2 regions of the Butyricimonas faecihominis genome follow, and region 1 is predicted to be linked to the other one. Evidence: riboswitches for the same ligand, from Rfam matches in the RefSeq annotation. Region 1 holds a riboswitch; the other holds the start of a gene.
What was found. Region 1 has a riboswitch for cobalamin ahead of R8806_RS12225 (ABC transporter substrate-binding protein). Riboswitches for the same ligand answer to the same signal wherever they lie in the genome.
Positions count from the first base shown of each region.

Region 2: another riboswitch for cobalamin. It lies ahead of R8806_RS11820 (TonB-dependent receptor); the one in region 1 lies ahead of R8806_RS12225 (ABC transporter substrate-binding protein).

Region 1 is NZ_AP028155.1:2,936,571-2,943,994, forward strand. It holds gene R8806_RS12210 (hypothetical protein) at 1-358, opposite strand, end outside; gene R8806_RS12215 (hypothetical protein) at 618-1,271, shown strand; partial or broken gene R8806_RS12220 (cob(I)yrinic acid a,c-diamide adenosyltransferase) at 1,288-1,457, shown strand; cobalamin riboswitch at 1,504-1,709, shown strand; gene R8806_RS12225 (ABC transporter substrate-binding protein) at 1,873-2,961, shown strand; gene R8806_RS12230 (IS110 family RNA-guided transposase) at 3,358-4,356, shown strand; gene R8806_RS12235 (FecCD family ABC transporter permease) at 4,532-5,485, shown strand; gene R8806_RS12240 (ABC transporter ATP-binding protein) at 5,482-6,237, shown strand; partial or broken gene R8806_RS12245 (AAA family ATPase) at 6,335-6,601, shown strand; gene R8806_RS12250 (potassium channel family protein) at 6,730-7,398, opposite strand.
Region 2 is NZ_AP028155.1:2,826,377-2,833,800, reverse strand. It holds gene R8806_RS11825 (TonB-dependent receptor) at 1-1,768, opposite strand, end outside; cobalamin riboswitch at 1,825-2,033, opposite strand; cobalamin riboswitch at 2,078-2,279, shown strand; gene R8806_RS11820 (TonB-dependent receptor) at 2,387-4,744, shown strand; gene R8806_RS11815 (C1 family peptidase) at 5,136-6,353, shown strand; gene R8806_RS11810 (histidine kinase) at 6,551-7,424, opposite strand, start outside.

The DNA of each region.
Region 1 (7,424 bases):
TCTCGTAGTTGATCACCCCGTTAAATTCCTTGACTGCTTTCTTACGGCTATTGAAAGGTTTTTCCGGATTTGCTTTCTCCACGGTCACCGCATCCATCACGTTCGCACTGGTAAATCCCCGAAAACCTTTCGGGTAACCGTTCCCTCCGGGAAATCCCAACTGGACGGCATTTCTCATCCATATTTTCCGTTCCGTTATCGTCCCGAAAGCCGCGGACTGTCGTTTTTGCGGTTCCTGACTCGGTTTACGCGAGATGCTTGTCCCCCGGCAATAATTTTTCCCGCTTGGTCCCCCGTAAGTGATCACGTTACCGAACTTACCCCGAATCTTTCCAAGTGGATTTACAAATTCCGCCATATCCTGTTATTTTTATGTTCCTCGCCAGCAAAGATACACAAATAAACCGATGTAGTCACACTTTCAAACTAAATAAATAAATTATTACATGTATTATTCATGAGATATAAGTGATCACTTTCATGTAAAGCGCTATTAAAACGCTATTAAAGCGCTATATATAATAGCGTTTTATAAAAGATTTATTTGCGTATTAAAAATATTCTATCTATTTTTGCTCATGAATTAATACACGAGTGATTATCAAATAATTATTATCATGGAAAACACATTATCTATTCCAGTAGCTCTCTTGGCACAAGGCTCTATCCGGATCGACGGGATAACCTATTACCGACACGGCAATAAAGTTCGGGCCTGCAAATCACGACGGAGCCCTAAAAAAACAAGAACCGAGGGGGAAGAGGAATCCTCCAGCCGTTTCACGGAAGCCCGTAAAATGTGGAGAATCTATCGTCGTGCCATCGGGGATTTACCGATATGGAAACTCATGGCCAAGGAGATGGGAATAAATAAAAGCGATTCCTTATTCCATTCTCAAAACGGAGGATGTTTTCGCCCGGGAGAAGGGGTATGGGCTTTCCCGACATTCCGATTCTCGACAGGCACGCTGGATGCACCGGTGATCACGGGTGTCACAAGGGAAGGATGGTCCGTGACCCTAAACTGGGAAAATGACATTGACTGCCCGAAAGCGAGCGTGTCAGATCAAGTGTACGTGGGATATTTTTACGGGACCTTACCCCGCGCCCCGCAAATGATCACGTGTTTTAACTCGTTTCGGGGCGATGGCAAGGTGACCGTGGACATTCCGGCAGCAAAACAACCGGAAGGGACACCCCTGCATCTCTACTTGTTTTTCGGCAATAAAGATACCACCCGTTTCTCTCCAAGCGTGTACGCGGGAGTGTAATGTCCATACGCTCCCCCCTCTCTCCGAAATCGTGATTACCGGACGTTACGCCCGCGGGAATTCATCGGCATGGGGGACCTTGTGACAGATATGCAAGAAGTTAAACATTATTACACGCTTGGCATCCTCCCCCGTGACGGGATTGATCATCGAAAACCTCGCCTAACAGGTGGTTCATACCAATGAAATAAAAATCTTTTATCCAATTTATTGTCTAATTAAAAATTACGACCTATTTTCGCACCGTCATAGTTTCATACACCACTTCGTGTTGTATTGAATGAAAAAGGGAATCCGGTGCAAATCCGGGACAATACCCGTTGCTGTATTTCCCCCTTTTAAAGGAAAAGTTTATCGTACGTTTGCCACTGGTTAGAATGCTGGGAAGGCACGATAAAAGGGATAAGTCAGAAGACCTGCTATGATGAGGGACAGATTTGCATCTGCGGGATTCAGATGGTAGTCAGGTTGGATGGCAAGGTCATTCTGTTTTGATTTACCGTTTCAGGTTTTTCCCGCTCGCGTAAATATATCTCTCGAAGCATAAAAGCTATTATATATGAAACGAGTACTATTTTTATTCACGTCAATCGTTCTGCTGATGCTATCCGGTTGTCAGACGAAAACAAAGTCCACGACCGCCTTCACGAAGGAAGTTTACTCACCGGAATACGCCGCGGGCTTCGACATCATGGGAGCTGATAACACGGAAAGCACGATTATTCGCGTGCGTAATCCTTGGCAGGGAGCGGAAGGCATTGAAATGTCCTACTTCGTGGCCCGGAACGGAGAGCAGGCACCGAAAGATTTTGACGGGGTGATTATTCCTGCGGGAGCCAAACGAATTGTGTGCATGTCATCCACTTATATCGCCATGCTGGATGCCATTAACCAAGTAGATCGAGTAGTCGGAGTTTCCGGGATGAATTATGTTTCCAACCCGTATGTCCTTGCCCACAAAGAAACCATAAAAGACATGGGGGCAGAAGTAAATTACGAACTTCTTGTCGGGTTGGCCCCGGATCTCGTGTTACTTTACGGCATCGGGGACGCGCAATCAACCGTGACGGACAAATTAAAAGAATTGAATGTTCCTTATATGTACGTGGGGGAATACTTGGAAGAATCTCCGCTGGGCAAGGCTGAATGGTTGGTTGCCATTTCCGAATTGACGGATAGCCGGGAAACAGGTACAAAAGTATTTAAAGAAATACCCGAACGTTATAACAACATGAAACAGTTAACGGCAAACGTGGAAAAACGTCCTACCGTCATGCTGAACACGCCGTGGAATGACAGTTGGGCCATGCCTTCCGTGAAAAGCTACGTGGCACAATTAATCACGGACGCGGGAGGGGATTATATTTACAAGAAAAACACCTCTAACGGGGCCGAACCCATCGGACTGGAAACAGCCTACGGGTTGATTCGCGAGGCTGACGTGTGGTTGAATGTAGGCATGGCAACAACTCTCGACGAGTTAAAGATCATGAACCCGAAATTCAAGGACGCGAAAGCCATCCAAGAAAACAAGATCTATAATAATAACTTGCGCTTAACGCCCGAAGGGGGAAATGATTACTGGGAATCGGCTGTTGTACGCCCGGACATCGTACTCCGGGACCTGATCAAAATCCTGCACCCGGAACTGGTGACGGAGGATTTGTATTATTACAGGCACTTGGAATAGTTTAGAGTTTAAAATTTAGAGTTTAGAATGAAAAAAGCATCTACCCCCACCGGCTCCCCCTTACACAGGGGAAGAGACGAACGCGAGAAGGCGCTACGATATTACAATGTAGCGTATCCTCCCCCTGTGTACCTTAGATTTGTACACGAAATAAATAGACGAACACTTGGCTAACAATAATAATAAATGCTTAAACTTGGAGGATAAACCAAAGTATTGAAAGAAAGGCGGGAATGGAGTGAACCAACCCCTGTGGTGAGCTTTCATGCTCGTCCCCTTATTTGGACTCCTTTCCCTTTCTTGAACCCAGGCCCGTATAAGAAATTAACTTGAATTGTTAAGGTACTTGGGACAGGTTCAAAATCCTTTCTCTCTAGACTTGTTAAACACAAAAGTATGGAAAATAATTGTTTTATAGGCATCGACGTGAGTAAAAATAAACTTGACATTTGCGTTCTTCAAGGTAAAGAAGTTTTGCAAGAGGACGTTATAGATAATAACCCGTCCGCGATCCACCGTTTCCTTGTCGACATGGCGGAAAAGCGGGGCTTGGATCTTTGCAGTTGCCTTGTTTGTGCCGAGCACACGGGAAATTACACTTACCCCTTGACGTTGGCTTGCCGGGATCTAGGTTGTCGTTTGTGGCTGGAAAATCCCGCCCAGTTGAAGTACTCGTCGGGAGTTCATCGTGGCAAGAACGACCGTGTAGACGCCCGGCGGATAGCGTTGTACGCTTCTCGATTCAATGACAAGGCCATGTTGTATCACGAGCTTACCCCGGAACTGGAACGGGTCAAGCAACTGAGACAGGAACGCTCTCTTTACCGTTCGGACTTGAGCAAGTACAAGGGGCAACTTTCGGACCAGAAAAATTTCATGGAGAGTACCGTTTACAAGGCGAAGGCAAACCGGTTGAAACACGTGATCAAGGAACTAGAGAAGATGATCGATGTCGTGGAGCGAGAAATAACGGGAATCATCGATTCTTGTGATGTTTTAAAACGTCAAATGAAAATAATAACCTCGGTGGAGGGCATTGGAAGGGAAACCGCCTTGTGTTTTATCGTCGAGACCGCGGCGTTCACAAGGTTCACCGACTCGAGAAAGTTTGCCTGTCACGCGGGAATCGCCCCTTTCCAGTACACCTCCGGCAGTAGCGTGCGCTCCCGTAACAGGGTCTCGCGCAGGGCAAACAAGCAGGTAAAAACGTTACTACACATGGCTGCCTTGTCTATAACAAGGAAAAAGAAGAGTGAATTGAAAGTGTATTACAAGAGAAAGGTGGAAGAAGGCAAAAACAAGATGACCGTCATCAATGCCATCAGGGCCAAGCTGGTCGCTCGTGTTTTTGCCGTCATTAGAAAAAATGATATTTATTCCATAAATTTTACTTGATTTACTTGTTTAAACCATAAGAATAAGGGGGAGTTAGAGGGGGTAGTTAAAGCGTCCCCCCGTGCGGCTGGAATCTAAAATCATAAATCAAGAAATTAATAACGGTGATGTCATTTTCAATTTTATCGTGAAACGCAATTCGATCATATTCCTTTTCCTGAGCCTGCTGGTTTTCGTGCTGTTCGCGCTCGACTTGGTGTCGGGAGATTCGGCACTTTCCGTCGGGCAGGTTTGGAACGTGTTCACGGGTAACGAGACGGATATGACAACCCGGAATATCGTGCTGTCGATTCGCTTGGTAAGGGTGATCGTGGCCGTTCTGATCGGTGTGGCACTTTCGATAAGCGGCTTGCAGATGCAGACCGTTTTCCGGAACCCGCTGGCAGACCCCTACCTGCTGGGAGTAAGCTCCGGTTCGGGACTAGGCGTTGCTTTCTTTATCCTAGGGGCTCCTTTGCTGGGACTGGCACATTCCGGGTTCTGGCAGTCGGTAGGTATTGTCGGAGCCGGATGGGGCGGGGCCGTCATGGTCCTGTTACTGATTGCCATCATCAGTCGTTACGTGAAAAATATCCTTGGGGTGTTGATCATGGGAGTGATGATCGGTTACATCGCGGGAGCTATCATACAGATTTTACAGTACTTGAGTTCTGCCGAGCAATTGAAAATGTTTTTCCTGTGGTCGATGGGCTCCTTGGGACACGTCACGACCACGAAACTGTTTATCATGATTCCCGTGATTTGCGTGGGCGTCATTCTCTCGATTTATTGTATCAAGGCATTGAATCTTCTTTTACTCGGGGAGAGCTATGCCCAGACGATGGGACTGAATATACGGCGTGCCAGAACGCTTATTTTCGTGTCGACAACGTTGTTGACCGGAACCGTGACGGCATTCTGCGGCCCGGTGGGCTTTCTCGGACTTGCCGTGCCTCACGTGGCCCGTATGTTGTTTAACGACGCGGATCACCGGACACTTTTGCCGGGAAGCATATTACTAGGAGTCGTGGCCATGTTGATATGTGATATTATTGCTAAAACACTCGTGCTACCCGTGAATTGTATTACCGCCCTGCTGGGAATTCCGGTAATTATTTGGGTGGTATATAAAAATCTTCGACCGGCATGATACAACTGGAATCTTTAACACTGGGATACGGGCAACAAATCCTGCTGGACCGGGTGTCGGCCAGCTTGGACGGGGGCGGGCTGATCGCCTTGCTGGGACGTAACGGCAGCGGGAAAAGTACCTTGCTGCGGGCCACGGCGGGGTTAGGGAAAATCAAGTCCGGGCGAATATTGCTGGCCGGGAAAGACCTTGCCGGGTTGCGACCGGAGGAACTGGCTCGCACCGTCAGTTTCGTGACTACTGAAAAGGTTCGGATTCCTAACTTGAAATGCCGGGATGTAGTCGCCCTCGGGCGGGCCCCCTACACGAACTGGGTAGGAAGACTGCAACCACGAGACCGGGAAATCGTTGATAAATCCCTCGCATTACTCGATATGTCCACCTATGCCGAACGAACAATGGACCAGATGTCGGACGGGGAATGCCAGCGAATCATGATCGCCCGGGCCCTCGCACAAGACACTCCTATCATCTTGCTTGATGAACCCACCTCTTTTCTGGACCTGCCAAACCGTTACGAGCTGGGAGTGCTATTGCAAAGACTGGCTCACGAACAAAACAAATGTATCCTTTTTTCAACCCACGAACTGGATATTGCTCTCACGCTCTGTGATTCCATCGCCCTGGTCGATCGTCCGCATTTGCATTACCTACCCACGCGACAGATGATTAACAGCGGTCATATCGAACGCCTGTTCCGTAACGAGACCATCACGTTCGACCCGAAAGAATTGCGTATACGTGTCCGGTGAAAGGCTGTTTAAGACTGGCATTAAACTTGTCGCTCATTTTCGATAATCATATAAAATTGAGTATCTTTGTTCTATTATTATCCATAAACGAACGCGCATGAGTGAGAAAATTTATCCCATAGGTATCCAGAATTTCGAGAAAATCCGAAAAGAAGGTTATTTCTATATTGACAAGACCGCCTTGATTTACCGACTGGTAAAAACAGGTAGTTATTACTTTCTCAGTCGCCCGCATCGTTTTGGCAAAAGCCTATTGATCTCCACGCTCGATGCCTATTTCTGGGGAGAAAAAGAAATCCATGACAAGCATTACGCTCAACCATTCCAATCAGACAAGCGCAAGATATTTAAAATCGGTGTAAATTTCAGTTCGAAAACAAGGAATATCGAGAAATGGATCGTGGAGTCATAACGCTCGGATTCATCCAGCCAAGAGACAATCCGAAAATAGATTTATTCCACAAATTGTCTCTTGGCTATGACTCGCTTGAATCAAGCAATCTGGATTCCAAGTTTCCGGAAGTTCTTCGGATGACCGAAAAGTACAAACACATCCTTTTCAACAAAAACGGTATCATCGGACGGGTTATTCATTACCAATGATTTATCGACTTTAGCATCATAGCGTTTTAAGGCTATCAATTTTAACCCAAATTCTTCTTCGAATTTCGCATCACCTAATTTTCGCCCGATAAAACGAGGTGGAATCTCCCACTCGATAATCAAATGATCGTCATCAACAACATAGGAATCTATAGTTGTCCCCAACTCCACTTTTGTCGCGAAGAAATCGGCATACTCCCATTCCGGATTGATGGTCTCCGTGATTCCCATAGACTTCAGAATCACCTTATGCACCGGCGAAATGGCCCGTGCCACGATACGTTTCACGCCAAATTGTTTCAATAGCGCAATCACGAACAGGGAGGTCCCAAAATCTTTCCCGAACACCACAAACACCACATCCACTTCTGTCAAAGGTAGCGTTTGTAATGCTTGTTCATTTTTCACATCCAATGCCACGGTATTCGTGATGGAATCCTTGTACAAATTAATCTTACTGATGTCAGAATCCACTCCCAACACCTCGTTTCCCCGTTTGGTCAGACGTTGCGATAGTGCAAGTCCAAAATTACCTAATCCAAATACGATACACTTCATAATAATTGAAAATTGAGAATTGAAAA
Region 2 (7,424 bases), 110 kb from region 1:
TGTCGAGGTTGTGGTACACGTTCCGGGTTTTTATCCCGTTCGCTTTATCCTCGTCGGTAACCCCAACGTCGTATTTCTCGATGATGTCTTTCACGTCGTTGATGTACCCGTTGACAGAGACATTCAGATATTTCCCGGCATATTCCACGTTGATGTTGTAGTAGTTTGCTTTTTCCGGTTTCAGGTCTGGGTTCCCGATGGTGATAGCCCCGCGGGCTTCGTAATCGTAATATAGTTCTTGTATGCTGGGGGTTTTAAAACCGGCGGCGTAGGATGTTCTGAAATTGAAGGAGCCGAGGGTGTACATCAAGGCTATTTTCGGGGTAAAGCGGTTCTTAAACATCTCGTTGTACACGTAGCGGAATCCCGGCAAAATTTGCAGGTTTTTCCAGAGGCGAATCTCGTCTTGCGCGTACAGGGCCAGCGTGTAGATCTCTTCCGGTTCTTCGAGGTTTCCGGGGTTTTTCATGTAGTCGTTCGTGTACTCGGTACCTGCGGAAATTTTGTTGTATGAGCCTAGTTTAAACACGCCTTTCAGGTTCCCGTTGTAGTATTTCTGGCGTTTCGTCAATTCCTCGTCCCCGATGCGGAAGGTCGTGTCTTTTTTACTGACCTGTGCCACGGTGTACAGTTTGTTGTATTCGTAGTTGTCCATGTAGAGGTCCAGTGCGATGTAATCGGTGGAGTTTAGCTGGTAGCGTCCGCCCACGCCGATGTTGTAGTCCATGTAGGTTAGGTCATAGGTGTAGCCCCCGTCATCTTTCTTCTCCTGCACGGGACGGTTTACTTCCCGGTCAAAATATCCCCCTTGGGCGTACAGGCTTAGGCTTTTCACCGGGGCGTAGGTGAAGCGTTGATTGACAATGTTGGAATGGAACTTGCTGGAAGCTTCTCTTCTCGTGAGTATGGCTGTGTCCCCGTCAATCTCGTAAGGGCTTAATTGCCAGCCTCCCATCTGTCTCCTTTGGTAGGAGGTGGAAGAGGTGAATTTACCAAAGTGTAGGTCTATGCTGGCATTTTGCGAGAAGCTGGATTCTCCCCCGAAACGGGTCTTGGATTGCACGCTGATCGGGTCTTTCGGTTGTTCCGTGATGATGTTGATTACCCCGGCAATAGCGTCGGAACCATAGAGTGCGGATGCCGCTCCTTTCAGTATTTCGATACGCTTGACCCGGCTCATGTCAATACGGGAGAGGTCGGTGTTGTTGGACACGTCCCCGGCCACTTTTTTGCCGTCGACAAGGATGAGGATGTATTTGTTACTCATGCCGTTCAGCGTGAAGTAGGAACCCATGACGGTGGGACGTATGTTGAATGAAGGATTCAGTAACAGGAGGGCATCTTCGAAGGAGTTCACGCCCGCACTTTTCAAGTCAGTACCGCTGATGACCTCGATGGGTACGGGAGAATCTTTCAAACGGCGGTGTGTTCCCGTTCCCGTGACGACAACTTGATTCAGGTTTACCGGGGTGGCCGTGAGCCGGAATAGAATGTCGTTTTTGTTGCTGTTGACTTTTATCGAGGCAACTTCGTAGCCTGAATAGCTTGCCCGTAGCGTGTACGTGCCATCCGGAATATTTTCTAGAATGAACTCCCCTTTGTTGTTGGTGGCAATCCCTATGCTTGTTCCGACCAGACGAACGTTTGCACCGATGAGGGCTTTTCCACTCTTTGCATCTGTGACTTTTCCTTTTAATGTGATCTCTGCAAACGAGGTACTTACCAAGGCTAACATGAATATCATGCCTAGCATTACAATTCTCTTCATTAGATGATGATGTTTTAAATGTTTATAATAGTATTCCTGACCCCGAGAATACGCTATTACCTATGTTTGTCTTGGCAGGTCTCCTGACTACGCCTAAGAAAAATACCTTCCCATCCGTGTGGACAGTGGTGTAAGAATCTTTCTTTGAATCTCCTTATCCGGAGAAACGGGCATCACAGTAGCGGGCACTGTTCCGGATTCTAACCGGCTTCCCTCTTGTGTGTTAATTGGGCATCAACACATCACCTAAGACGAGACAAATGTATATAATTTTTTATAAAAGGTTGTTGCCGGATGAAAAAAATGTATTACTTTCGCACCAAGTTTTGGTGCGGAACCTTCGGTCATGGAGGTAACGCTTAATAGGGAACCCGGTGTGAATCCGGGACTGTACCCGCAGCTGTAAGTTCCTTTACAAGGGATTTTGTACTTCAAATGTCACTGGTTATAAACTGGGAAGGCAACAAAATCCGGAACAAGTCAGAAGACCTGCCGAACAAGATAAACCATAGCTTTCGGGAAAAAAAGCGAGAGGGAAAAAGACGGATTTTACCTTAGACTCATGTTGCCCAAAAGACTATGTTAATAATGCTTTATTCATTATTAATATATAGTTGTATGAAAAAAGTTGTTGTATTAGCATTGTTGCTGTTTGTGTGTGTCGGTTCGCTTCTCGCTCAAGAGAACGACAAGCGAAAGAAAAAGAGTATCACGGATTCTTTATTCCGTATCGATCAGGTGGATGTGATGCAGAAAAAGAAGAGGATTGATTTGTTGGGATTGGATGTGCCTTTACGTTTCGTTCCGATAACGGTGAGCAAGTTGTCTAGTCAGATGCTTGACCGGAAAGGGATTGTCGATCTGATGGATGCCGTTAAGTTTTTGCCGGGGATTGTAGCGAAAGACAAACAATACGGGCAATTCCAACAGTTTTCCATTCGCGGACAGGGGAGTGCGGTTGTTATGATTGACGGGATTCGCGATGAGCGGACGTTGAAGAATAACGTACCTTACGGGGATTTGGCTGCCGTGGAGTCTATCGAGTTATTGAAGGGTCCCGCTGCTATTTTGGCCGGACATTCGGCTATGGGTGGCGTGTTGAATATCGTGCGCAAGAAAGCATCTCCCGATTTCTCGGCCAACGCTCGTATCAGTTATGGTAGCTGGGATGAGAGACGAGCTACTCTTGGTTTCGGGGGAAAACTTGTGGGACCTCTCGAATATCGTGCCAATATCAATTATTCAACGGGTGACGGATGGCGTGAGGTGAATGCAAATCGTTTTTCCGTGTATGGTGTTTTGGGAGCTGATTTAGGAAAGTGGGGACGTATTGATGTGACCGGTAGTTATGCCGATGATGATTACACGACCGAGATCGGGGCTGCACCCGTTATGCCCGGTGATATGTTCTACGTGGACGGAGACAAACCGTACGCGCTGAAGGGGGATCGTCACCCGGAGGCGGATTACCGCGAGGTTTATAATGACTTTGCCAATAATTACATGAAACGGAAAGTATGGGATATGTCTGTGTCATACGTTTACCAGATCACGGATTGGATGAAGTTGAAAGAACGTTTTTCCTATTTCCACAGTGATTTGGATTATCATTGTATTGAGGGGCTTTCTTACCGCACTTCCAAAGACCCGATATACAAATGGTATTATAAAAAGTCAGAGACCGAGAAGATTTATGTTGACTTGGATACGGTTCAACGGGGAAATGCTGCCCGTCAGAACCCGTTGAATTTTAACCCGGACCATAAAAACGTGAATAACACGATCGAGTTGACCGGGAAGTTCGAGACAGGTTCCGTGTTGCATAACTACACGTTGGGATGGACGTACAATTGTTTTGATTTCGCCCAGTATAACGGTTATGGAGATGACGATTTGTGGGGGCCCGGCTTGGATGCACTTTTGCCTGTGCGGGATCCGCATATCGTGCAGGGGTGGTGGGACACGAAAGTTTCAGCCGTTTCCCTGCGCACGGAGAGAACGCATGGAATTTATTTGCATGACGTGATCGAATTTAATGATAAGTGGAAAATGATGGCATCCGGGCGTGTGGATTTGTATAGCCGGAAAACATCAAGTGCCACGATTGATGACGGGAAACAGAAATATGAAACGAAGAACAGGAAAGAATGGAAAGAGGTGGAGACCTCGGCATTCACGTATCGAGTGGGTGTCGTGTATTTCCCTATGCCTGAATTGTCATTCTACGGTTCTATTTCTTCTTATTTCAATCCTGTAACCACGACATATAGTCCTACCGTGATGTATTTGGACCGCAAGGGTAACGAGTTCAATCCTGACGAGGATGGGGGCGAAGTGTTCAAGCCGGAAAAGGGGTATTCCACGGAAGTCGGTGTACGTTACACCTTGAACGAGATGGTGGATATAAACGCAAGCGTGTTTTATATTCGTAAGTATAATATCGTGAAGAGTCTGGGAGACACGACGGTATTGGTGGATGGCGTGGCCACGGAGAAGAGTATCCGGGGACAAGTCGGAAGAGCCGACTCGCGAGGTTTTGACATTGAGGTGGTTGTTCGTCCGTTACCGACTTTACAAGTTACGGGAGGTCTCGGTTGGTCGGACTATCGTTTGCGGGAAATTGCCGAGAGCGGACGTTTCTCTAAATATAAGGAACAGAATAAAAATGTTCGTGCCACGGGTGTGCCTCGTACGACATTCTACGCTTATGCCGATTACACGATACCACGCGGGGTGCTAAAGAATTTGTCATTCCATTTGAGTGGAAATTTCAAGGATAAGGTGTTCCGGAATATAGATAACCGGTTGTACGATCCGGCCTTGTGGTTGATGGATGCGGGTATTTTCTACACGATCAAGAATCACGTAACACTGGCATTGAATGTTAACAACTTGTTTGACAAGGAATATTTCGAGCGGACCACGATCATGGCGAAACCCCGGAATTATCAGGCATCGGTTTCTTATACTTTTTAATTAAAGAAAGGGAATTTGAAAGAAGTCAAGGAGGATGTCAAACTCCCTCCCCCCTTCGGGGTATTGAGCCTGCAAGCAGTCTCGAATCGGCTCTCGCTCGACAGACAACGAGTAAACTCTCTGTCTGTTCTCGCTTACTCGCCGATTTTCCCCTATAAACAGAGGGAGAGCTGAAATACTCCCTGTCTTCGGGAAGAATCACCAGCTCCTCCTCTGTTTATAGAGGAGGTGGCCGAAGGCCGGAGGAGTTTATTTTGTAACAGAGAGAACTGTTTAGGCAGTTCTCTTTTTGTTATTGGCTAACGTAAATATATTCAGCTTGTCAGCTTGTTTTGCGGTTCTTTTTATACTTTTGCAGGCAGACAATTAAATCACAATCAATATAAAAGATATGAAGAGAACAGCATTTATTTTATTCGCCTTCGTTTTCGGAGGGTACATGATGGCCCATGCGCAGCAGAATACGACGGCACAGGACACGACAAAGCCTGTAGGCTACCAGTTTACTGATATCAAGAGATTGCCCGCTACCTCCGTGAAGGATCAGTATCGTGCCGGAACTTGTTGGTCATGGTCAACGTCCTCTTTCCTAGAGTCGGAAATGATGCGAATGGGGAAAGATTCGGTGAATTTGTCGGCCATGTATTTCGTGAAACACGCTTATTCGGATAAGGCGGATAAATATGTTCGCTTGCACGGGGTGTTGAATTTTGCGGTGGGAGGAGCCTCTTCGGATGTGACGAATATGGCAAAGAAATATGGGATTGTGCCTCTTGAGGTGTATCAAGGATTGAATTACGGGGAACCGAGTCATGTTTTCGGAGAGATTGATGCTGTTTTGAAAGCTTACGTGCAGGCGGTAGTGGAAAATAACAACAAGCGGTTGAGTACGGCGTGGAAACGGGGATTCGATGCTATTCTGGATACTTATCTCGGACCGGAGCCGGAGAAGTTTGAATATCAAGGAAAAGAATATACACCGCAGACTTTCGCTAAAGAGGTGGTTGGTTTAAACATGGATGACTATGTGAATTTAACCTCTTTCACGCACCATCCTTTCTACACGGAGTTCGCTATTGAGGTTGAGGATAACTGGTCTTGGGATAAGGCTTATAATCTTCCGTTGGAAGAGTTGATGCAAGTGATGGATTATGCTATTGATAATGGTTATACTTTCGTCTGGGGTGCTGACGTGAGCGAGAAAGGATTTGCTACGAAGGATGCAGGGGTTGCCGTGATCCCCGCAACGGACACGAAGGAGATGAGCGGTGCGGAAATTGCTAAATGGGAAAAGTTGCCGAAGGGACAGCAGATGATGGATGCTTTCAAGCAAGGTCCGGCTCCCGAAAAGACGATCACGCAGGAGATGAGACAGGAAGAGTTCGATCGTTACCTGACAACTGACGATCACGGAATGCATATCATTGGTAAAGCAAAAGATCAGAACGGAACTCCTTATTTCATCGTGAAGAATTCTTGGAATAAGTATAACAAATTCGGAGGGTATTTCTACACATCTTATCCTTATATGGCTTTGAAGACAATGGATATTATGGTTCACAAGAATGCTATCCCGAAGGCGATAAGGAAGAAATTGGGAATCAATTAATTTTAAATTTAATAATTTTAGATTTTAGATTCCAGCCGCACAAGGCTGACGCTTTAACTACCCCCTTCGGCTCCCCCTTGCACAGGGGGAGAGACGGACGCAAGAAATCGTATCAATGTTTCAATGTCGCGCATCCTCCCGCTGTGTAAGGGGGAGTTAGAGGGGGTAGTCGGAAATTTAAAATCTAAAATTTAAAATTAGCGAGTTGTTTTGTGCGTGGCATACACGCTGTCCAGTAGTTGGCGTCCGAGACAGGGGCGATAGTGCGAGCCTTCGTAGTAGTTCCGGATGTTATTTGTGTATTTGTTGATGCCGGAAAAGTCATAAACGTTTTCAGCTCCGAATATTTCTTTCAATTGCTTCACGTCCGCCGGGTTCAGACGTATTTGTTTGTATTCCGGGCTAATGATGATTTTGTACTTCGTGTGGTGATTTTGGAATACTTTTGCGATTTCCGATAACAGTTTGATTTGTGGTTTCATTAATACCGGAGGGTGAACCCGGTCTTCCCCGGGACGGGGACGGAATCTCTTTTTATGTTTTTCCCAGTAATGGTCACCGAGTTGTTCTATTTCGTGTTCCCGCGGGTTCCACAAGTCGTTTGTGACAACATTGCGGATGTTTTTGTCGGGATTCACGATTCCTCTCATGTAATTGCGGTAGCGTCGGCATACCCGGTAATCCATGTAGGGAACCAGAAATTTCGGGTTGAAGAATTCTTGTGTGAACTGGGATTGGAATTTGAATTTATTCATCCCGCTGACTTCCGGGGGAAGTAGGTGCATGTAGCCCGTGGATAACTGATATTCTCGTAATAGGGTGGCATCGACGATGAGCAGAACATTTGCAATATGTTCCTCTTCCTTGTCAAGAGCCATCACTTTCCGGTGTACGGCAGCCAATCGTTCAGCCGTCCCGTACAAGCGTATAGCCTTACTCCCGTTGAGGTATTTTTCCCAGTCGGAGGTCAGAAATGCCATCGTACAGGAATTTCCTAGGATGAAGGAATCGAAGTGCAGGGAATCCCGGTAATTCTTGTATGTCTTCCAACCGATGTAATCTTCGTTCAGG